One region of the Polaromonas sp. P1_F2 genome, then DNA from elsewhere that is predicted to be linked to it. Evidence: riboswitches for the same ligand, from Rfam matches in the RefSeq annotation. Region 1 holds a riboswitch; the other holds the start of a gene.

Region 1 (9,432 bases):
GCTGCGCCGCCTGGCACCCGTGGTAGAGCGCGCCGTGGCGCTGCAACTGCCCATCGCACAGACCCAGCTGCGCAATGCCTTGGCCGAAACCGGGGGCTTGGGGTGAGGGCCGGCGGCTTTTGAATGCATGCTGCGGCGCAACATCCAACGCCGCGAACCCTCATGCCTGCCTTCTACCAGGGGAACAAGTAGCCGGCCCCTCAGCGCCCGACTGTGGAACGGAAATCCACCACAATTGCAGCTCCCGGGGTTACGATGCGTGAACCATTCACTCCGTTGGTGGTTCCATGGTGGCACTAGCCGCACAACTCGATTCGCCTCGCCGGCTGCATAAGAAGACCAGCGACCGGCCGCAGGACTGGCTAGGCACAACGCCTCTGCTGGACCTGGACGACACCAAGTTGCGCCTGAAAGCTCGCGCGCTTGTCCAGCTGTGCCGCACCGACCGGGACAAGGCACTGGCCATCTATCGCTTCGTCAAGCGCCTGCCCTATACCAAGAGAGTCAAGCTGCAGTACCCGACGGCCCGCGACGTACTCGAGGCGCGTGGGGGCGACGGCGACGACAAGGCGACCTTGCTGATCGCACTGATGCGCTCTGCCGGCATCCCGGCGCGATTGCGCTACATGGAGATGCGCGGCGAGATGCTGCGCGGCCTCATCCCGAGGGCCACGCCGGCGGCGCGCCCGCTGGCGGAATTCTGGCTGGGCCGTTGGGTGCGTACCGATACCTATATTTTCGATGCCGAATACGTGGCTGCCGCCCGCGAACGCCTGCAAGCGAACGGCTGGGAATGCGGCTGGGGCATCCACATCAATGCCCAGCTTCTGTGGGACGGGAAAAACGACGCCTTCCTCGGCGGTGTGCCTACCGACCAGGACCCCATGCTCACGCGGCTTCTGTGCGTGGTGAGCGATCCCCTGGAACTGGTGTCGGAATCCCTGCGGGCCAGCGGGTTGCGTTACCGTCGATCGGTACGGGCCTTGCAATGGAATATGTTGGCGCCCACCATGATGCGGGCTATTCGCGAGCTACGGGCCGGCTCCCGTTTTTATTGAAGTGCGCTGCGTGACAAATCGGCGTTCGGGTTACCCGATCCGCCGCAACAAGCCCGGCACGGATGACACCAGCATCGCCAGGCCCGAGCAGGTCAGCAGGCTCAGCACCAGCTTGCGAAAAGCCAGGTCGCTGATGCCCATGTACACCCGTCCACCGAGCCAGGCGGGAATCAGCGCGGCAGGCGCCACGATGGCCAGCATGGGAAGCGTCTCGCGGGTGACCAGGCCGGCGGCCGCGTAGCTGGCCATGGTGACGGTCAACACGGCCAGATTGAAGTTCTGGATGACGGCGCGCTGGGCGCTCTTCTCGTAACCCCGCAGCGTGCACCACAGCGTCGGAAGCACGCCGCTGAAGCCACCCAGGGCACCCATAAAACCGCCCGCGGCGCCTATCGCGCCGTCGGCGATGCGGCCGCCATGGTGGATGCGCGGAAGCTTGCCTGAAAAAAGCATGGCCGGGCACCATAGCGCCAGCAGCACACCGAGAAACAGCTTGAACAGCTGGACGTCAAGCCGCGGCAACAACAGCAAGCCTAACGGCAGCCCGATCAGGCCGCCGGCCAGGAATGGCAGCAGGCGCTTCCAGTCAGTATTGCGGCTGACCGTGAAGGCCGCCATGACCTGGCCTGTCAGCCCACCGAAAACCGCCATGACAGCCGCCAGTTTCGGGTCTATGGCCCAGGCCCAGAAAGACATGGCCACCAGGCTGAAGCCAAAGCCCGACAGGCCCTGGACAAACCCCGCCGCCGCCGCGCCCACAATGATCAGGACGATCGTGGCGTCCATGCGGCGGGCAAAGTGGTGTGGAGCAAGAGAAGCGTTTTAAGCGTAGTCGCTCACCGGCACGCAGCTGCAGAACAGGTTGCGGTCGCCGTAAACGTTGTCGACCCGGCCCACGGGCGGCCAGTACTTCACCAGCTTGAGCGAAGCCAGCGGGAAGGCGCCGGTCTCGCGCGAGTAGGGCCTATCCCAGTCCGCGCCTAGCAGGCTGGCCGCGGTGTGCGGCGCATGCTTGAGCGGGTTGTTGTCCTGCGGCCATTGGCCGGCTTCGATCTTGCGGATCTCGTCGCGGATGGCGATCATCGCGTCGATGAAGCGGTCCAGTTCGGCCAGGGTTTCGCTTTCGGTCGGCTCGACCATCAGCGTGCCGGGCACCGGGAAGCTCAGCGTGGGCGCGTGAAAACCGTAGTCCATCAGGCGCTTGGCGACGTCTTCGGCGCTGACGCCGCTGGTTTCCTTGAGCGGGCGCAAATCGAGAATGCACTCGTGGGCCACATGGCCGTTTTCGCTGGCGTAGAGCGTCGGGTAATGATCTTTTAGGCGCGAGCTGATGTAGTTGGCGCTCAGGATGGCGACCTCGGTGGCCTGCGTCAGGCCCTCGGGGCCCATCATGCGGCAGTACATCCAGCTGATGGGCAGCACCGCGGCATTGCCTAAAGGCGCGGCCGAGACGGCGCCCACGCCGTTGACGGGAATGCCCGCCGTGGCATGGCCGGGCAGATAAGGCACGAGGTCGGCCACCACGCAGACCGGGCCCACGCCCGGGCCGCCGCCGCCGTGCGGAATGCAGAAGGTCTTGTGCAGGTTCAGGTGGCTCACGTCGCCGCCGAACTCGCCCGGCGCGGCCACGCCGACCAGCGCGTTCATGTTGGCGCCGTCCACGTAGACGCGGCCGCCGTGGCTGTGCACCATCGCGCAGAGTTCTTTCACCTGCGTTTCAAACACGCCGTGCGTGCTGGGGTAGGTGATCATCACGCAGGCCAGCTTGGCGCTGTGTTGTTCGCACTTGGCCTTGAGGTCGGCCATGTCGACGTTGCCCTGCGCGTCGCAGGCGGTGACGACGACCGTCATGCCCACCATCTGCGCGCTGGCCGGGTTGGTGCCGTGGGCCGACGAGGGGATCAGGCAGATGTTGCGGTGGCCCTGGCCCTGGGCTTCATGGAAGGCCTTGATGACCAGCAGGCCCGCGTATTCGCCCTGCGAGCCGGCATTGGGCTGCAGGCTGATGCCGGCATAACCGGTGGCCTGGCACAGCCAGTCGCGCAACTGCTTGTCGAGCTCGGCATAACCCTGCAACTGCTCGGCGGGCGCAAAGGGGTGAATGTTGGCGAACTCGGGCCAGGTGATGGGAATCATCTCGCTGGTCGCGTTGAGTTTCATGGTGCAGCTGCCCAGCGGGATCATGCTGCGGTCCAGTGCCAGGTCTTTGTCGCTCAGCATGCGGATGTAGCGCAACATGCCGGTTTCGGAATGGTGGGTATTGAAGACCGGGTGCGTGAGGAAAGGCGTGGTGCGGCGCAGGTCGGCGGGGATCAGCGACTCCACGCCTTTTTCGAAAGCGCTGACCACGGGAATCGTCTGGCCGGGCTTGGCGAAGAAGGACCAGAGCAGCTCGATGTCCTTGCGGCTGGTGGTTTCGTCCAGCGACACGCCCAGGTGGTTGTTCAGGCGAAAGCGCAGGTTGGCGCCGGACTGGCGCGCGCGCTCGGCGATTGCATTGGTCGCCTCGCCGGTCTTCACCGTCACGGAGTCAAAGGCGCCGGTGTTGGTGATCTCATAGCCGAGTTCCTGCAGGCCGCGCACGAAGACGGCGGTGTAGGCGGCCACGCGTTCGGCGATACGCTTGAGGCCTTGCGGGCCGTGGTAGACCGCGTACATGCTGGCGATGACGGCCGGCAGCACTTGCGCGGTGCAGATGTTGGAGGTGGCTTTTTCGCGGCGTATGTGCTGCTCGCGCGTCTGCAGCGCGAGGCGGTAGGTCGGGTTGCCGTGGCTGTCGACGCTGACGCCGACCAGGCGGCCCGGCAGCGAGCGTTTGAACTCATCGCGGCAGGCCAGGTAGGCCGCGTGCGGCCCGCCGTTGCCCATGGGCATGCCGAAGCGCTGGGTGTTGCCCAGCACGATGTCGGCGTCCCATTCGCCGGGTGGGGCCAGCAGCGTGAGCGCCAGCAGGTCGGCCGCCACGCACAAGGCGGCGCCGTCGACGTGGGCCTGGCCCGCGAGCGGGCGCAAGTCATGGATGCTGCCGGTGGTGGCCGGGTATTGGGCCAGTACGCCGAAGTAGTCGCCTTCGGCCATGAGCAGGGGCAGGGTGGCCGACGCCGTGCTGACCTTGACTTCAATGCCCAGCGGTTTGGCGCGGGTCTGGATCACCTCGATGGTCTGCGGATGACAGTCACCGGCCACGATGAAGACGTTGCTTTTGCTTTTGACGCTGCGTTTGGCCAGGGTCATGGCTTCGGCGGCGGCGGTGGCCTCGTCGAGCATGGAGGCGTTGGCGATCGGCATGCCGGTCAGGTCGCAGACCATGGTCTGGAAGTTGATCAGCGCCTCCATGCGGCCCTGCGAAATTTCGGCCTGGTAAGGCGTGTAGGCCGTGTACCAGGCGGGGTTCTCGAGAATGTTGCGCAGGATCACGCCCGGCGTGCAGGTGCCGTAGTAGCCCTGGCCGATGAAGTTCTTGAACACCTTGTTCTTGCCCGCGATGGCTTTCAGCTGCTTGAGCGCGGCGGCTTCCGTGACCGGGGCCGGGATGGCCATGGGCGTGCTGCGCGCGATGGAGCGCGGAACGATGCCTTCGACCAGTTCGCGGCGCGAGGCCGAGCCCACGATGCTGAGCATGTGGACTTCGTCGGTCTCGTCAATGCCGATGTGGCGCGCGATGAATTCGGAAGGGTTTTCAAGGTCGCCCAGGGGCTTGGCGGTTTGCATCAACATGTCGGGTCCCGTGTCAGGCTTGGCAGCCAGGAGTCAGAAAACAGAAAAAAGGATCGGAAGAAAATCAGGCCGAGAAAGCGGTGTAGCGGGTCTCGTCCATCAGCGCGCTGAGCTGCGAAGGGTCGGACAGCTTGATCTTGAAGAACCAGCCGGCGCCCATGGGGTCGCTGTTGGCCAGCGATGGGTCGTCCTTCAGGGCTTCATTGATGGCGGTCACTTCGCCGCTCACGGGCATGTAGACGTCGGCGGCGGCTTTCACCGACTCGACGACGCCGGCGGTTTCCTTTTGCGCGAAGGTCGTGCCCACGGCGGGGAGGTCCACAAACACCACGTCGCCCAGCGCGTCCTGCGCATGCACGGTGATGCCGACAGTGGCGATGTCGCCTTCAATCTTGAGCCATTCGTGGTCTTCGGTGTATTTGACGGTCATGAGAATCTCCAGGGGTTAAGGGGTGGGGATGGCAGGGGTCAGCCGCGGAAGTAACGGTTGGGGACAAAAGGCATGGCCGCGACTTCCATGGGCACGGGCTTGCCGCGCACGATGGCGTTGACGCGTGTGCCCAGGGTGGCGAATTCGGGCTTCACATAGCCCATGGCGACCGGCTGGTTGATCGTGGGGCCCAGCAGGCCGCTGGTGACTTCGCCGATAGGCGTGCCGTCAATGGATTGCAGCTCGGTGTGGTCGCGAACGGGCACGCGCTCCAGCGCCACCAGGCCCACGCGCTTGCGGGCCAGCGTAGCGGGGTCGGCCAGTTGCGCCAGGATTTTGTCCGCGCCCGGGAAGCCACCGGCGCGCGCGCCGCCTGTGCGCCGCACTTTTTGCATGGCCCAGTTCAGGTTGGCTTCGACCGGCGTGGTCGTCGTGTCGATGTCGTTGCCGTAGAGGCACAGGCCTGCTTCCAGGCGCAGCGAGTTGCGCGCGCCCAGGCCTATGGGTTTGACCTCGGGCTGGGCCAGCAGTGCGCGCGCCAGCGTCTCGGCCTGCGAGGCAGGCACGGAGATTTCAAAACCGTCTTCGCCGGTGTAGCCGCTGCGTGTGAGGAAGCAGTCGCAGCCGGCGACGCTGAAGCGCCCGCCGGTCATGAACACGAGTTTTTCGACACCGGGCGCCAGGCGCTGCAGCGCATTGACGGCCTGCGGGCCCTGCAGTGCCAGCAGCGCCATCTCGGGCATGGGAATGACTTCGCAGCGCGAGCCGATTTTTGCCTGGATGTGCGCGATGTCGCCCACCTTGCAGGCGCCGTTGACGATGACGAATAGGTCGCCGCCGTTCGCGTAATCGCGGTTGAAAAACATCAGGTCGTCGATGATGCCGCCCGCGTCATTGAGCAGCAGGCCGTAGCGCTGCTTGCCGGCCGGCAGGTCGATCACGTCGACCGGAATCAGCGATTCGAGCGCCGCCGCGGCATCGGCGCCCACCAGGCGCAACTGGCCCATGTGGGACACGTCGAAGAGGCCGGCGGCCTGGCGTGTGTGGAGGTGCTCGGCCATCAGGCCCGCCGGGTATTGCACCGGCATGGAATAGCCCGCGAAGGGCACCATGCGCGCGCCAAGCTCCACATGCAGCTCGTGCAGCGGTGTTTTCAGCAGGGTTTCAGGGGCGGCGGAAGAGGTGGACGAATCGGACAAGGCATTCTCCGGGGGCAAACAGGTTCTAAATCCATGGGTGCCCCTGCTGTCCACTTTACCTGAGAGATTCACCCGGCGATGCGGGCTTGCTCCTTCGGTGGGCCGCTTTGAAAACGGCCTCTCTCCAGTAGGGAACGCCTTGCCGCGTGGTGCGCCGCAGGGCGGTTGCCAGTCCTTTTGCCTGAGCGTTCAGTGCACCAAAAAGGGTTGCCCCGGGGTGCACGTGCGCCTTCGGCGGTTTTCGCTGGGAAAACTCTCTCCTGACCCCGGCAAGTGTAACGGATGCTGCCGTCGGCCCGGTCAAGCCGCCTGGTGCTGCGGCAGCAGCATGGCGATGCGCTCGCTGATGGAATCGGCACGCTCGTGGCCCGCGATTTTTTCGATTTCTTCGATCATTTCGCGCGAGGCGGCCAGCATGCTGTCGCGGTCCTTGGCGTTGCGCAGCGCTTCGCGGAAGCGCTCGGCCATCACCGGGTCGCGCCGGGCGAACATGCGCTCGCAGATGTCGAACAGGAACATCCGGGTGGTGGCGAGCGAGCGTTTGCCTTCAAACTGGTCGGCCGAAACCTGGATGGCCTGCGTGGTTTCGGGGCTCGGGAAGTTCTGCAACTGGGCCGGCGTGGGTTTGGGTACAGGCGCCGGTGCAGGCGCTGCGGCGGGCGGGGAGGTTTTTCCCGGGTGCGCTTCCAGAAAGCCTTCGCGCAACAGGCGCAGGGCGATGGCCTCGCCGTCGCCGTCAAACAGCGGGCGAAAGTCCTGCGCCGATTTGCTGCCGTCGGCCATCAGCAGCAGGGTGCGCTCGCGCTGGCCTAGCGTTCTCACGCCGGGCTTGAGCTCGGCGCGGGCACGGTCGGTTTTGTGGAGCTGCATGGATTTCATCCTGAAATGAAAACCTGAGCATTACCTCTACAGATGACAACACCGTGAAACCCTGCCTGAAAAAAAGCTATTTGGCGTAGACCAGGTCGCGCAGGCCCAGCGAGAGTTGCGGTACGTAAGTGATCACCATCAGGCAAACCAATATGACCGCTACAAAAGGCAGCAGGTGGGTGACGATGCGGTCCAGCGATATCCTGGCGACGGTGCAGGCCGCGAACAGGTTCACGCCGAAAGGCGGCGTGATCATGCCGAGCGCGAGGTTGACCACCATCACCAGGCCGAAGTGCACCGGGTCTATGCCGAAGTGCACCGCCACCGGCGCCAGGATGGGCGCCAGCACGATGATGGCGGCGCTGGTCTCGATGAACATGCCGATGATGAACAGCGCGGCGTTGACACCCAGCAGGAAGAGGGCGGGCGACTTCAGCACCTCCTGCAGCCAGTGGCCTATGGCGTCCGGCACGCCGGCCCGGGTGATCAGGAAGGCGAACAGCCCGGCGTTGGCGATGATGAACATGATTACCGCGCTGGAGATCACCGACTTGCGCAGGATGACATACAGGTCCGCCAGCTTGATCTCGCGGTAGATCACAATGCCGACGACCAGGGCATAGAACACGGCCACCGCTGAAGCCTCGGTCGGCGTGAAAATCCCGCCGTAAATACCGCCCAGGATGATCACCGGCATCAGCAGCGCCCAGCCGGCCTGCCAGGTCGCCTTGCCGAAGCTCAGGCGTCCGTCGCCATCCTGTTTGCCCCAACCCTTCCAGCGGCAGTACAGGTGCACGAACAGCATCAGCGCGAAGCCTATCAGCAGCCCGGGGCCGAAGCCGGCGATGAAAAGTTCACCGATGGAGACCTCGGCGCTCACGCCGTAGAGGATCATGGGGATGGATGGCGGAATGATCACGCCCAGCTCCGCGCTGGTGGCCTGCAGGGCCGCGGCGTAGGCCGTGGGGTAGCCGTGCTTGATGAGCGCCGGTATCAGGATGGCGCCTATGGCGAAGGTGGTGGCCACGGACGAGCCGGAGACGGCCGCGAAAATCATGCAGGTCAGCACGCAAGTCATGGGCAGGCCGCCCTGCACGCCGCCCACGATGCTTTTGGCGAACTCGACCAGCCGGCGCGAGATGCCGCCGGTTTCCATCAGGTTGCCGGCCAGGATGAAGAAGGGGATGGCGGCCAGCGGGAATTTGTTGATCGAGGAGAACATCTCCTTGACGGAGATCAGCATGTTGGCATTGGACGCCTGGATGCCGAAGATGGAGGCCAGGCCGATGGACACGGCCACCGAGACGGTGAGCGCAAAGCACAGCACCATCGTTGAAATCATTACTCCCGTCATTGAGCCGTCTCCAGTTCGTTGCGTTGCGGATCCAGCAGGTTGCCGATGATGCCGATCACGCAGAACATGCCGCCCACGGGCATGGCCACATAGCCCCAGAACATCGAGACCGACTCCAGGCCGGCCATGGACTGCACGCGGCCGCGCAGCGAATAGTCCCAGCCCCACCAGACGATCACGGCGACCAGCGCCAGGGCGGCCAGGCAGACAAACCAGTCCAGCACACGCCGGATGCGCGGCGGGCTCCAGCGGTAGAGCACGTCCACGCTGACCATGGCGCCCTGCCGGAAGGCCATGGGGATGCCCATGAACACCATCCAGATCAGGCTCAGGCGGATCAGGATTTCGCTCCACTCGGCGGGCTGTTCCAGCACGAAGCGGGTGACGATCTGGAACATGCCGAGCGCCGAAGCGATGACCAGCATCAGGCAGGCCACCAGCATGGAGAAGCCGGTGGTCCAGCGTTCAAATGTGAGGAAGGCTTGTTTCATGGGGCGCGATGGAGAAGGGGGAAGAGGGAAGAGCCGGTACATGGAAAGCGCCCGCCGGTGTGATGCCTGCGGGCGCGTTCGGTGAAAAAAGGCGCACAGGCCGGGCAGGAGGCCGGCGGCCCGCGTGCCTTGCACTTACTTGTAGTTCCGGATGGCGTCGATGTTCGCCTTGCCGAACTGCTTCTCGAAATCGGCATTGACGGGCGCCAGCATGGCCACGAATTTGGACTTGTCGACGTTCTCGATCACGGTCATGCCCTTGGCGCGCAGCTCGGCCACGCCGTTGGCATCGTCCTGGTCGACGCGCGCGCGG
Region 2 (9,432 bases), on a different contig from region 1:
GCCGCCAGGGCTTCCCGCGCGTCGGCTGTTGCGTAGTTGCGCTCTTTCTCGAGCTCGTAGCCATCCAGCGACACGAGTACCGGGTTGGTCTCGGTGAGCGTGCGTTGAAGCCGCACGTGGTAGCCGTCGATCTCGATGTCCCTGACATGGCAGACCTGGCCCAGCGCCGAAAAGGTCTCGCTCGGGATGCCGTCCCACGACGAAGGCCTCCAGTCGCTGTGGCTTTCGGGAATGGCCGCGTAAAACTGCTCGAGCTGGCGCGGGAAGTCCGCCATCGCCTGCAGGGTGGCGGTATTCAAGGGAGCGCTCATGGCTTGTCGCTCCGAACCGAAGGCCACAGCAGCGCCTGCGCCACGATCACCCGCTCGCCATTGAAGGTCGCCGCTGGTGAGCCGTGAAGCTCGTAGCCCAGCGCCAGCATCTCGCTGACCCGGTGGCAAAAACTCGCGTCATCCGGGCCCGTGAGGAGGCGGTAGGTGGGAAGACCGTCGGGAGGCGTGGTGGCGGGTGAGGTCATGGCGGCGGGCGGCGAATGAACGGAGGGCGATATTACCGCCTCCGCTCATCTGCTGCAGGGTGAGGTCGGTCGGCGGGTTGGTGGGCGGGACGTCGGATGGCGGCTAATGGTTTTGCTCCTTCCCCCGCTGGGGGAAGGTGGGGATGGGGGCTGGCGGTCTTGGCAAATGCGAAAAGCGCTTGCCCAATCGCTGCTGGCCCCCACCCCTGCCCTCCCCCAGAGGGGGAGGGAGTAAGAGGGGGAGAGGTCCTCAGGCCGGCTTCGTTGATGACGCGGGCCACGATGGTCTTGAGGTCGGCGCCCGCCTGATCAGGCCTTCACCATCCCCGGCAATGCCATCACCCGCCCCGGCGCCGGCATGCCGGTAAAAGCAAAGTCCACCTCAGGCACGCGCCCGCTCACGATGTCGGCAATCGCCGCGCCCGAGCCGCAGGCATGCGTCCAGCCCAGCGTGCCGTGGCCCGTGTTGAGGAACAGATTGGAGGTTTTGCTTTTGCCGATGTAAGGCACGTTGCTCGGCGTCGCCGGCCGCAGGCCGGTCCAGAACTGCGCGCCTTCGCCGTCCGTCATCTCCGGGAAGAGCTGCTTCACGCGACGCACGATGGCCTGGCAGCGCACCAGGTTCAGTTCGGTGTTGTAGCCGTTGAGCTCCGCCGTGCCCGCGATGCGCAGGCGATTGCCGAAGCGCGAGAACACCAGCTTGTACTCGTCGTCCGTCAGGCTCACCTGGTAAGACGCAGCTTCGTTGATCACCGGCAGCGTCACCGAATAGCCCTTGGCCGGGTAGATGCGCAGGTTCTGCCCCAGGCGTTTCGCCCACGGCGCGCTGAAAGCGCCCAGGCACATCACATAGGCATCGGCCTTCAGCATCTCGACGCGCCCGCCCGCCTCGCCGAGGCCCCCGGCGACCAGCACGCCCTCCAGCTGCCCGCCGCCGGCCAGCACGTCCAGGATGTTGGTGTTGTAGAGAAACTTCACGCCGGCCTGCTCGCAGCGCGCGGCCAGCGCGGCGGTGAAAGCCTGCGCGTCGCCCGACTCGTCGCTGGGCGTCATGCTGCCACCCACAATGCTGCTGCGGCATTGCGCCAGCGCGGGCTCAATCGCCACACACTCGTCGGCGGTTTTCATGTCGAGTTCGCAGCCGTGCTCGCGCATGATGCGCGCCGGCTCCTGCGCCGCGTCGTACTCGGCCTGGCTCGTATAGAAATGCAGGATGCCTTGGGTCCGCGCGTCGTATTGCAGGCCCAGTTCGGCGCGCAGTTTCTGCAGCGCGCCGCGGCTGTACATGCCCAGGTTGACGATCTGCCGGATGTTCTGCGCGGTGCGCGCCGGCGTGCAGTTGCGCAAAAACTCCAGGCCCCACAGCCATTGGTTCACATCGGCCCGCAGCCGGAACAGCAGCGGCGCGTCTTCCCGCGCCAGCCACTGCAGCACCTTGAGCGGCGCACCCGGGTTGGCCCAGGGCTCCGCGTGGCTTACGGAAATCTGCCCGCCGTTGGCAAAGCTGGTTTCCATCGCGGCCGCGCCGCGCCGCTCGATCACCGTGACCTCATGCCCGCGCTGCGCCAGATACCAGGCCGTCGTGACCCCCGTGACACCCGCACCCAAAACCATGACTTTCATGGCGATTCCTTTTTCAAGCAGAAATTACAGTTGCGCAAGTGCAATGCCTTGAGGGGTGCTTGAGTCCAAAAAGAATCATGGCAACCGCCAGGCCATCACAGGCTTGCGGCCGCTTCCACTGTCCTTGGTACCTGAGAGATTCAGCCGCTACTTTCGCAACGGCCTTGCTCCTTCGGTGCGCCGCACCTTGCATGCGGCGTCTCTCCAGACGGCTGTGTGTTTCCGGGCAGTACGGGACCTGAGCGATTATGGAAGTTTGCGCCTTCGGTGGCCGCCCCTGGGGGCAGCGCTCTCCTGCTTGAACGGTCTGAATTTACCACCGAAGCCGCATTTGCCAAACGCAAATCCGGCATCCAGTACAGGTCCAGCGGGTTGATTCAGCAGCTTAATAGTAGGCAATAGGGTGGTGGGCGTTCAGCCTTCACACACCGAGCGCACAAACGCGGCCTTGCCTTCGGTATAGGCCTCGCGGTCACCCGGGTGCCGGGCCGCCAGCTCCGCCTTGAGCGCCGCATAACGCGCCGCCAGCGCGGCATCCGCCCTCAGCGCATCGCGAAAACGCAGGCGCTGCGCCCACACCGGGCCGCCATGCACCACCAGATGCAGGTGGTGCGTGCGATGCCCGCCGGCCCAGCGCATCAACCACTGGCGGTCGGCCAGCGTGGCATTAAATTCGGCCGAGGCCGTGTAGCCCTCGGCGCACAGCGGCCCCACCAGCGCCCTGGCCGCCGCCATCGAAGCCACGCCGGCCAGGATGTCGATCACCGGCTTGGCGACCAGCTCCGGCACGGCCGTGCTGCCTATGTGCTCAATGGCGATCAAATCATCGGGAAACAGCGACAGCAGCCGCTCGCGCTCGGCCTCGAACAGGCCGGGCCAGCGCGGGTCGTAGGCCCGCAGTGCCACCTCCTCGTGAATGGCGGCCTGCAGCGACCCGGCGTCCGTCATGGCGTTATCAGGCCCTAACGCAGCGCCACCACCGCCCGGCGCGCCAGCACCAGGCGCTCGTCCAGGTAGGCTCCGTAAAAATCCGGGATCGCCGCGCCCACCAGCGGCTCGGCCAGCTTCTGTCCTTGCGGGCCCAGGAACAGCACCGTGGGCGTGAAAGTCGCCTTCCAGGCCCGGGTCTGCGCAGCCGCGGTCGTGGCCTTGCCGTCAAAACCCGTCAACGGCGTGCGGCTGTCGCTGAAATTGAGCTGCCAGGCCTCCAGCCCGGTTTCCTGGCGCGCGGGCAGCAGGTAATTGCGCCGCACCAGTTCGCAATAAGGGCAGCCGGGCAGGGTGACCAGCAGCACCAGCGGCTCGCCGCGCGCGGCGGCCAGCCCGGCCGCCTCCGGCAGCGAGGCCGGCACCGGCAGCGCGCTGTCCTTGGCCTGGGCCTGCAGCGGCCAGGCCAGGCTGCCCGCCAATGCGGCCGTGAAACCGCGTCGGCCCACCGCCTTCATTCGGCGCACTCCAGCAGGATGTGCGCCAGCGCCGCCGGCTCGGTCACCATCGGGTCGTGGCCGGTGGCGAGGTCTACTACCCGTGAATTCGGCAGCCAGGCGCCACCCCAGAAGGCAGGGTCGCGCACGCGTAGCCGGCTGGGCGTGATGGTCGCCAGCGCCGGCTCGGTGCAGCTCACAAAGGTGCGCGGCACGGCCGCCACGCGCTTTACGTCAAAATCCAGCGGCGCCTGGTAGGTGTTGCCCGGGTGCGGCGTCTGCCGGCGCTGCACCCAGTCGTGGTCGGCGCCCTGCAGGCCGAACACCTCCGGGTCGGGCGGCGCAAAGCTGAAACAGGCCGTGGCCTGCGCGCTCGCCATGCGCTTTTGCTGCGTGGCCGCGTCGTGCGTGCTGCTCCAGCTTTCGCCCGGCTGCGGCACCACGGCATCGACATACACCAGGTGCTTGAGGCGCCCGCCCATGCGGTCGGCCACGGCCGTGCCTATCATGCCGGCGTAGGAATGTACGGCCAGCGTCACCTCGTGCAGTTCCTCGGCCTCGATCAGGTTGATCACGTCGTTGATGTGGGTGTCGAGGTTGACGGCCGGCGACAGCAAATGGGCCCGCTCGCCCAGGCCCGTCAGCGTCACCGCAAAAGCCTTGTGGTGGTCCAGCTGCAGCACCTGCGCCACACGCCGCCAGCACCAGCCGCCATGCCAGGCACCGTGCACCAGAACAAAATTGTGTTTCATCGCGCCACCTCTTTGAATCAGGTCTTTGTATGGGCTTGCCGCGTCAAATCGCCTTGCCGCCCTTGAGTTCAGACAGCTTCGCGTCGGAATAGTTCAGCAACTCGCGCAGCACCTCATCGGTGTGCTGGCCCAGCAGCGGCGGCGGCAGGTCGGTGCGCACCGGCGTCGCACTCAGGCGCATCGGGCTGGAGACCAGCTTCAAGTCGTCCTTCACCGGGTGATGCCACTCGGTCACCATGCCGCGCGCTGCTATCTGCGGGTCGGCAAACACCTCGGCCAGGCTGTTGATCGCGCCGCAAGGCACTTTCGCCGCCTCCAGCGCCGCCAGCCAGTCGGCCTTGCCGCGCGTCTTCATCACCGCTTCCAGGATCGGCACCAGCTGGCCGCGGTTCAGCACGCGGTCGCGGTTCTTCGCGAACAGCGGGTTGGTCGCCAGCTCGGGGATGTTCGCCACCGCGCAGAACTTCGCATACTGCGAGTCATTGCCCACGGCCAATATCAAATGGTCCTTGCTGCCGTCACCGGCCGGTGCGACTTCAAACACCTGGTAGGGCACGATGTTCTGGTGCGCATTGCCGGCCCGGCCCGGCGCCTTGCCGCTGACCAGGTAGTTGGCGCCCAGGTTGGCCAGCATCGCCACCTGGGTGTCCAGCAGCGCCATGTCCACCTGCTGGCCCTCGCCGGTTTTTTCGGCATGGCGCAGCGCAGCCAAAATCGCCACCGTCGCATACATGCCCGTCATCAAATCCGCCACCGCCACGCCGACCTTCTGCGGCCCGCCGCCCAGGTCGTCGCGTTCGCCCGTCACACTCATCAGCCCGCCCATGCCCTGGATCGCGTAGTCATAGCCTGCGCGGTCCGCATAAGGCCCGTTCTGGCCAAAGCCGGTGACCGAGCAGTACACCAGGCGCGGGTTGATGGCTTTGAGCGAGGCATAGTCCAGCCCATAACGCGCCATGTCGCCGACCTTGAAGTTCTCCACAAACACATCGCAGTGCGCCGCCAGCTCCCGCACCAGCGCCTGGCCCGCCGGCTGGGCAATGTCGCAGGTCACCGAGCGCTTGTTGCGATTCGTGCCCAGGTAATAAGCCGCCTCGGTGTCCGCGCCCTGCGCGTCTTTCAAAAATGGCGGGCCCCAGGTCCGCGTGTCGTCGCCGCTGCCCGGCCGCTCGATCTTGATCACGTCGGCCCCCAGGTCGGCCAAAGTCTGGGTGCACCAGGGGCCCGCAAGCACGCGGGAGAGGTCGAGGATGCGGATGCCGTCTAAGGAGTTCATGGGGACATTTTGCCTCTAGCGCTGGGTAAGCTTCCTCTGATTGAAGGAGGCGATGCCCGGGACCATAGCCTAATATCCCAGGCTTGGCTTCACAACAACCATCCCTATGCCTGAACAAAACCCCTATGCCCCACCCCAGGCGCAAGTCGCCGATATCGACCAGCTGGTGACTGGCGAGAATGCGCCCGCACTCTGGAACCCCAATGCCGCCGCCAGCTGGAGCCTGCTCTTTACCCCGATTTTTGGGGCCTACCTTCACATGCGCAACTGGGAGGCGCTCGGGCAGCCGGAAAAAGCCGCAAGATCGAAGAACTGGATGATTGGAAGCATTGTCTGTGCCTTGCTTCTTGTCATCATTCCATTCTTCTTGCCGGAATCGAAAGGCGTGGACGCACTTGGACGAGCGTTCGGCTTTGCGCTGCTGATCACCTGGTATTACGCCATCGGCAAGTCGCAGCAGGCATTTGTCCTGGGGAAATTCGGGAAGGCCTATCCGCGACGTGGCTGGTCCAAGCCTTTGCTGGCGGCGGTCGGGGCCGTGATAGCCATGTTTGTGGTCGTTTTTGTTGCGGCGCTTGTCATGGCTATGGTCGATCGTCAATCTTGACGACCGGCGGGTTTTGGCCGGCGAGGCGGGTACAAGCAGCATCGTGAAGAATCTCTTTGTCATCGCCGCATTGGTTTCGATACCCATCCACGCTTTTTCGGCCGGTATTCCAGAGTGTTTTGTTGGACGATGGAAGTCCGACGAAGCGTTGACGCTGGAAGACATGCGAAAGCATCCCGAGGTCACCGAGAAGGCCAGGGCAATCTTCGAGAACAAGTTCTTTGGGAGCTTGGTTCTGGTCTTTGGGCCTCGCTATGGCGGTTGGTACCTTGAAGGAGAGCAGACACGCGCGGATATCTCCTTCGAGAAGTTCGACGTCGTGGAGCGCGGAACGGACTGGGTCACTTTGCGGAGCTATATATGGGAAGTCGAGCAGCATCAGCAATGGTTCTGCGAAAGCGGCCGGATCTACACGCACGTAAGCAGGTGGGAGTTTCGCGAATATTTTTCTCCGTTGCCGTGACCGGAAACTCTCTTCCAGAGTCAGTCACATACAAGGAAATCATCTTGACTACGACATTGCTTAGGCTCGCTGTTTCAGGCGTCATGCTTTTCGCGCCAATGCTGGCATCGCAGGTCAACGCCCAGGAACCCGGCATCGCGAAATCCGCACCCGCACCCGCACCCGCATCAAATGCCCTTGATACCCCAGGACCCGGTTGTGTCGGAAAAGAAAAACTTACCAACAAACTGACTCCCGTCGACCTTTACAGGGGCATTTCCAGTTGTATTGAGCAGGAGAAATTTGAACCGGGTGTCTTCATGTACGCCATGGCCGGTGCGTATGGGCGATTCGACACACTCAGGGTCGCTGACGAGTCAGCACATCAAGCCGCCAAAATTTTGCCCATGCTTGCCTTCGAGTCGGGGAGCAAGGACAAGGTCGCGGCCTTCAAGGCCCAAGTGGGTCAGATTCTCGGCAACGACGCAAAGCGCGCGGGCTATTGCTCGGAAGTTGAACGTATCGGCCCCCCGGCTTACTTTCCTTCCTACATGGTGCAGCACGGCCTTGGGGCTGTGACGGGAGCAAAGAACGGCGAGGCAGCGCTGGTCCCTTCTTTCAATCCCGAAATCGCCTGGAAAAAGGCCGTCGTGGGGTACCTGCAATGCCCGCCGTTGAAGTAGCGGGCGGTTTGCCTCTCCGTGGGCAGTCTCGCTTTCTGCGCACATGAGCTGTGCAAAGCTATCCCTCAGGTTCTTGCGGTCTAAATTACATTGGATTCCCCGCCGATGATCTACAAATTTCACTTCCGATGGTTGGTCTTGTACCTTGCTATTGTTACCGTGGCCGTTGGCACGCTCGGAATGTGGTATTTCGCGTCTTACTCGACTTCTCATCTCCAATTAGCGCCGGGCGCGAAGATCACATTCACCGCGTTTCGCTTGACCCCTCAGAGCGCAACAATGTCGATGTACTTTCACAGGGTGTTCGGTGAGCTCAGGAACGAGCTCGGAAAGTTTCCCTCGCACTCCACGGAGAAGGGCAACTGGTCCTTCCCGGAGCCGGGAGAGTCTGTCAGGCTCTTGATTGAAGGTGGTGGTGTTCGAACTGTGTACGAAGCTTTGCCGGCGCAACCTGCTGATATGCATCATTGGCGCCGACAGATCGTGCCTTTTGTCGATGACGGTGATCCGAAAAAAGTCCCGTGGCCGCCCGATGAAAAGTCCATGCCAATACTCGGATGGGGCTTCACAACATTTTCTGTGACGGTCCTGGAAGTTGGCGCGCCAATTGCAAACGAGCGTGTGTCGGTCTCCCTGCATTCCGCAATTGCCAATCGTCACGAAGGGTCGCTGTACGACGTTCTCCTGGTGTTTCGGTTCTGGCACATTTTTGCGTTGATCCTGGGCGGATGGGCGCTACTTCTTCAGTCCATCGATAACAAAGCCAGACGTGCAGCCCGTGAAACCTGACAGGTCAATCGGTACGGGCCCACAACAGCGTCTCCAAGTTAAACCGCAGTCCTTCTCCCTCTGGGAGAGGGTTGGGATGAGGGCTGTTGGTCGGTGTCGCACCACCGCCTGAATCCATCCGAGCAAGAAGGTGAGCGAGTAGCTTGCGGGGTTGAAAGAAAGCACTGCACTCCTTCGATTGGAGGATGGGCCGAACTCGAGGGAGGCCTAGAATTTGCCTGTGACAATCGCAGGTTAGGTCGCACATGGAGTTAAGCCTTGAGCGCCTGGCAAGAAAAACTATTCATTTGGAGGAGACATAAAGATGTGGGAATCTCTTGGCTTTCGCGAAAGTCCATACAACACCAACCCTTTGCTACCTCGGGCAGAAGATATTGACCTCCTGGTGGGTCGTGACAGCGAGGCTACGGAGCTCTGCACTCAACTGGGAACATCGTCTGGTGGCGTCTTGGTGCTCTCAGGTACCCCAGGTGTCGGAAAAACTAGCTTCTTCAACGTGCAGCAATATCGCTTGGAGAATGATTTAGCGCCCTTTGGCCCTAAGCTGCTTGCCGCGAGAACTCTTTGTCCCGTACAGCCGACAGATGATTTAAAGAGACTTGCACTTCGTGCAGTTGATTCGCTATACCGTTCAATTCATGCGTGGTGTGCGCTGAATTCCCAGCCCGTTCCCCAACAGGTAAAGGAAATTGGTGAATGGCTGGCAGGTACAGGCACGTCCGCTTTCAGTCTTGGCGTCTCCATTCTTGGGTGTGGTGGATCCATGGGGCGGACCGCACAGCTTCCCAAGGCTTCTGATGCATCTTTTGAAGCGATAGCTGACGCCCTTGCGGCGATGTCCTCTGAGGTTGTCACAACGCTCGGATTTAAATCTGCAGTCATCGCTCTGGATAATCTTGAGAATCTGTCCGATGAGCAACTCGGATCAATGTTGATTTCATTTCGCGACACTCTCTTCTCCATTGCTAATGTTTGGTGGGTGCTTATCGGGCAGAGTGGTTTGGGTAGCTTGATTCAGTCGTTAGACCCACGAGTTTTTGAGCGTACTACCGGCTCTGGAATTGAAATTCGTCCAATAGAAATTGGGGAGCTTCATGAGGCTATCGCCATTCGAGTTTCTAGATTTCATAACTCAAAAGGAGGTAAATCTCCTCTTACAGAAGAAACACACAAGCGTCTGTATGAAGCCTCGTTCGGGGAGATGCGCTTTGTTCTCAAATACAGCAACAGCATATGCGCCAAATTCGTTGAAGTTGTCAGAGATCAAGTTCTCAATAGCCCCGCTATTAAAGTTGCTCAAAATACGTCGGGGTTCAAAA

The links. A riboswitch is a leader RNA that binds a small molecule or an ion and turns the genes downstream of it on or off. The one in region 1 is predicted to bind glycine.
Region 2: another riboswitch for glycine. It lies ahead of AC1D0O_RS22965 (D-amino acid dehydrogenase); the one in region 1 lies ahead of gcvT (glycine cleavage system aminomethyltransferase GcvT).

The regions. Positions count from the first base shown of each region.
Region 1 is NZ_JBFUBN010000009.1:11,265-20,696, forward strand. It holds gene AC1D0O_RS17460 (mannitol dehydrogenase family protein) at 1-106, shown strand, start outside; gene AC1D0O_RS17465 (transglutaminase-like domain-containing protein) at 288-1,058, shown strand; gene AC1D0O_RS17470 (sulfite exporter TauE/SafE family protein) at 1,089-1,844, opposite strand; gene gcvP (aminomethyl-transferring glycine dehydrogenase) at 1,881-4,775, opposite strand; gene gcvH (glycine cleavage system protein GcvH) at 4,840-5,205, opposite strand; gene gcvT (glycine cleavage system aminomethyltransferase GcvT) at 5,244-6,404, opposite strand; glycine riboswitch at 6,441-6,542, opposite strand; glycine riboswitch at 6,564-6,677, opposite strand; gene AC1D0O_RS17490 (hypothetical protein) at 6,705-7,274, opposite strand; gene AC1D0O_RS17495 (TRAP transporter large permease) at 7,351-8,628, opposite strand; gene AC1D0O_RS17500 (TRAP transporter small permease) at 8,625-9,119, opposite strand; gene AC1D0O_RS17505 (TRAP transporter substrate-binding protein) at 9,255-9,432, opposite strand, start outside.
Region 2 is NZ_JBFUBN010000015.1:88,073-97,504, reverse strand. It holds gene AC1D0O_RS22975 (DinB family protein) at 1-299, opposite strand, end outside; gene AC1D0O_RS22970 (DUF1737 domain-containing protein) at 308-517, opposite strand; gene AC1D0O_RS22965 (D-amino acid dehydrogenase) at 827-2,140, opposite strand; glycine riboswitch at 2,250-2,358, opposite strand; gene AC1D0O_RS22960 (GrpB family protein) at 2,555-3,088, opposite strand; gene AC1D0O_RS22955 (thioredoxin domain-containing protein) at 3,103-3,585, opposite strand; gene AC1D0O_RS22950 (alpha/beta fold hydrolase) at 3,582-4,316, opposite strand; gene AC1D0O_RS22945 (CaiB/BaiF CoA transferase family protein) at 4,360-5,592, opposite strand; gene AC1D0O_RS22940 (hypothetical protein) at 5,699-6,199, shown strand; gene AC1D0O_RS22935 (hypothetical protein) at 6,243-6,662, shown strand; gene AC1D0O_RS22930 (hypothetical protein) at 6,707-7,324, shown strand; gene AC1D0O_RS22925 (hypothetical protein) at 7,430-8,113, shown strand; gene AC1D0O_RS22920 (hypothetical protein) at 8,418-9,432, shown strand, end outside.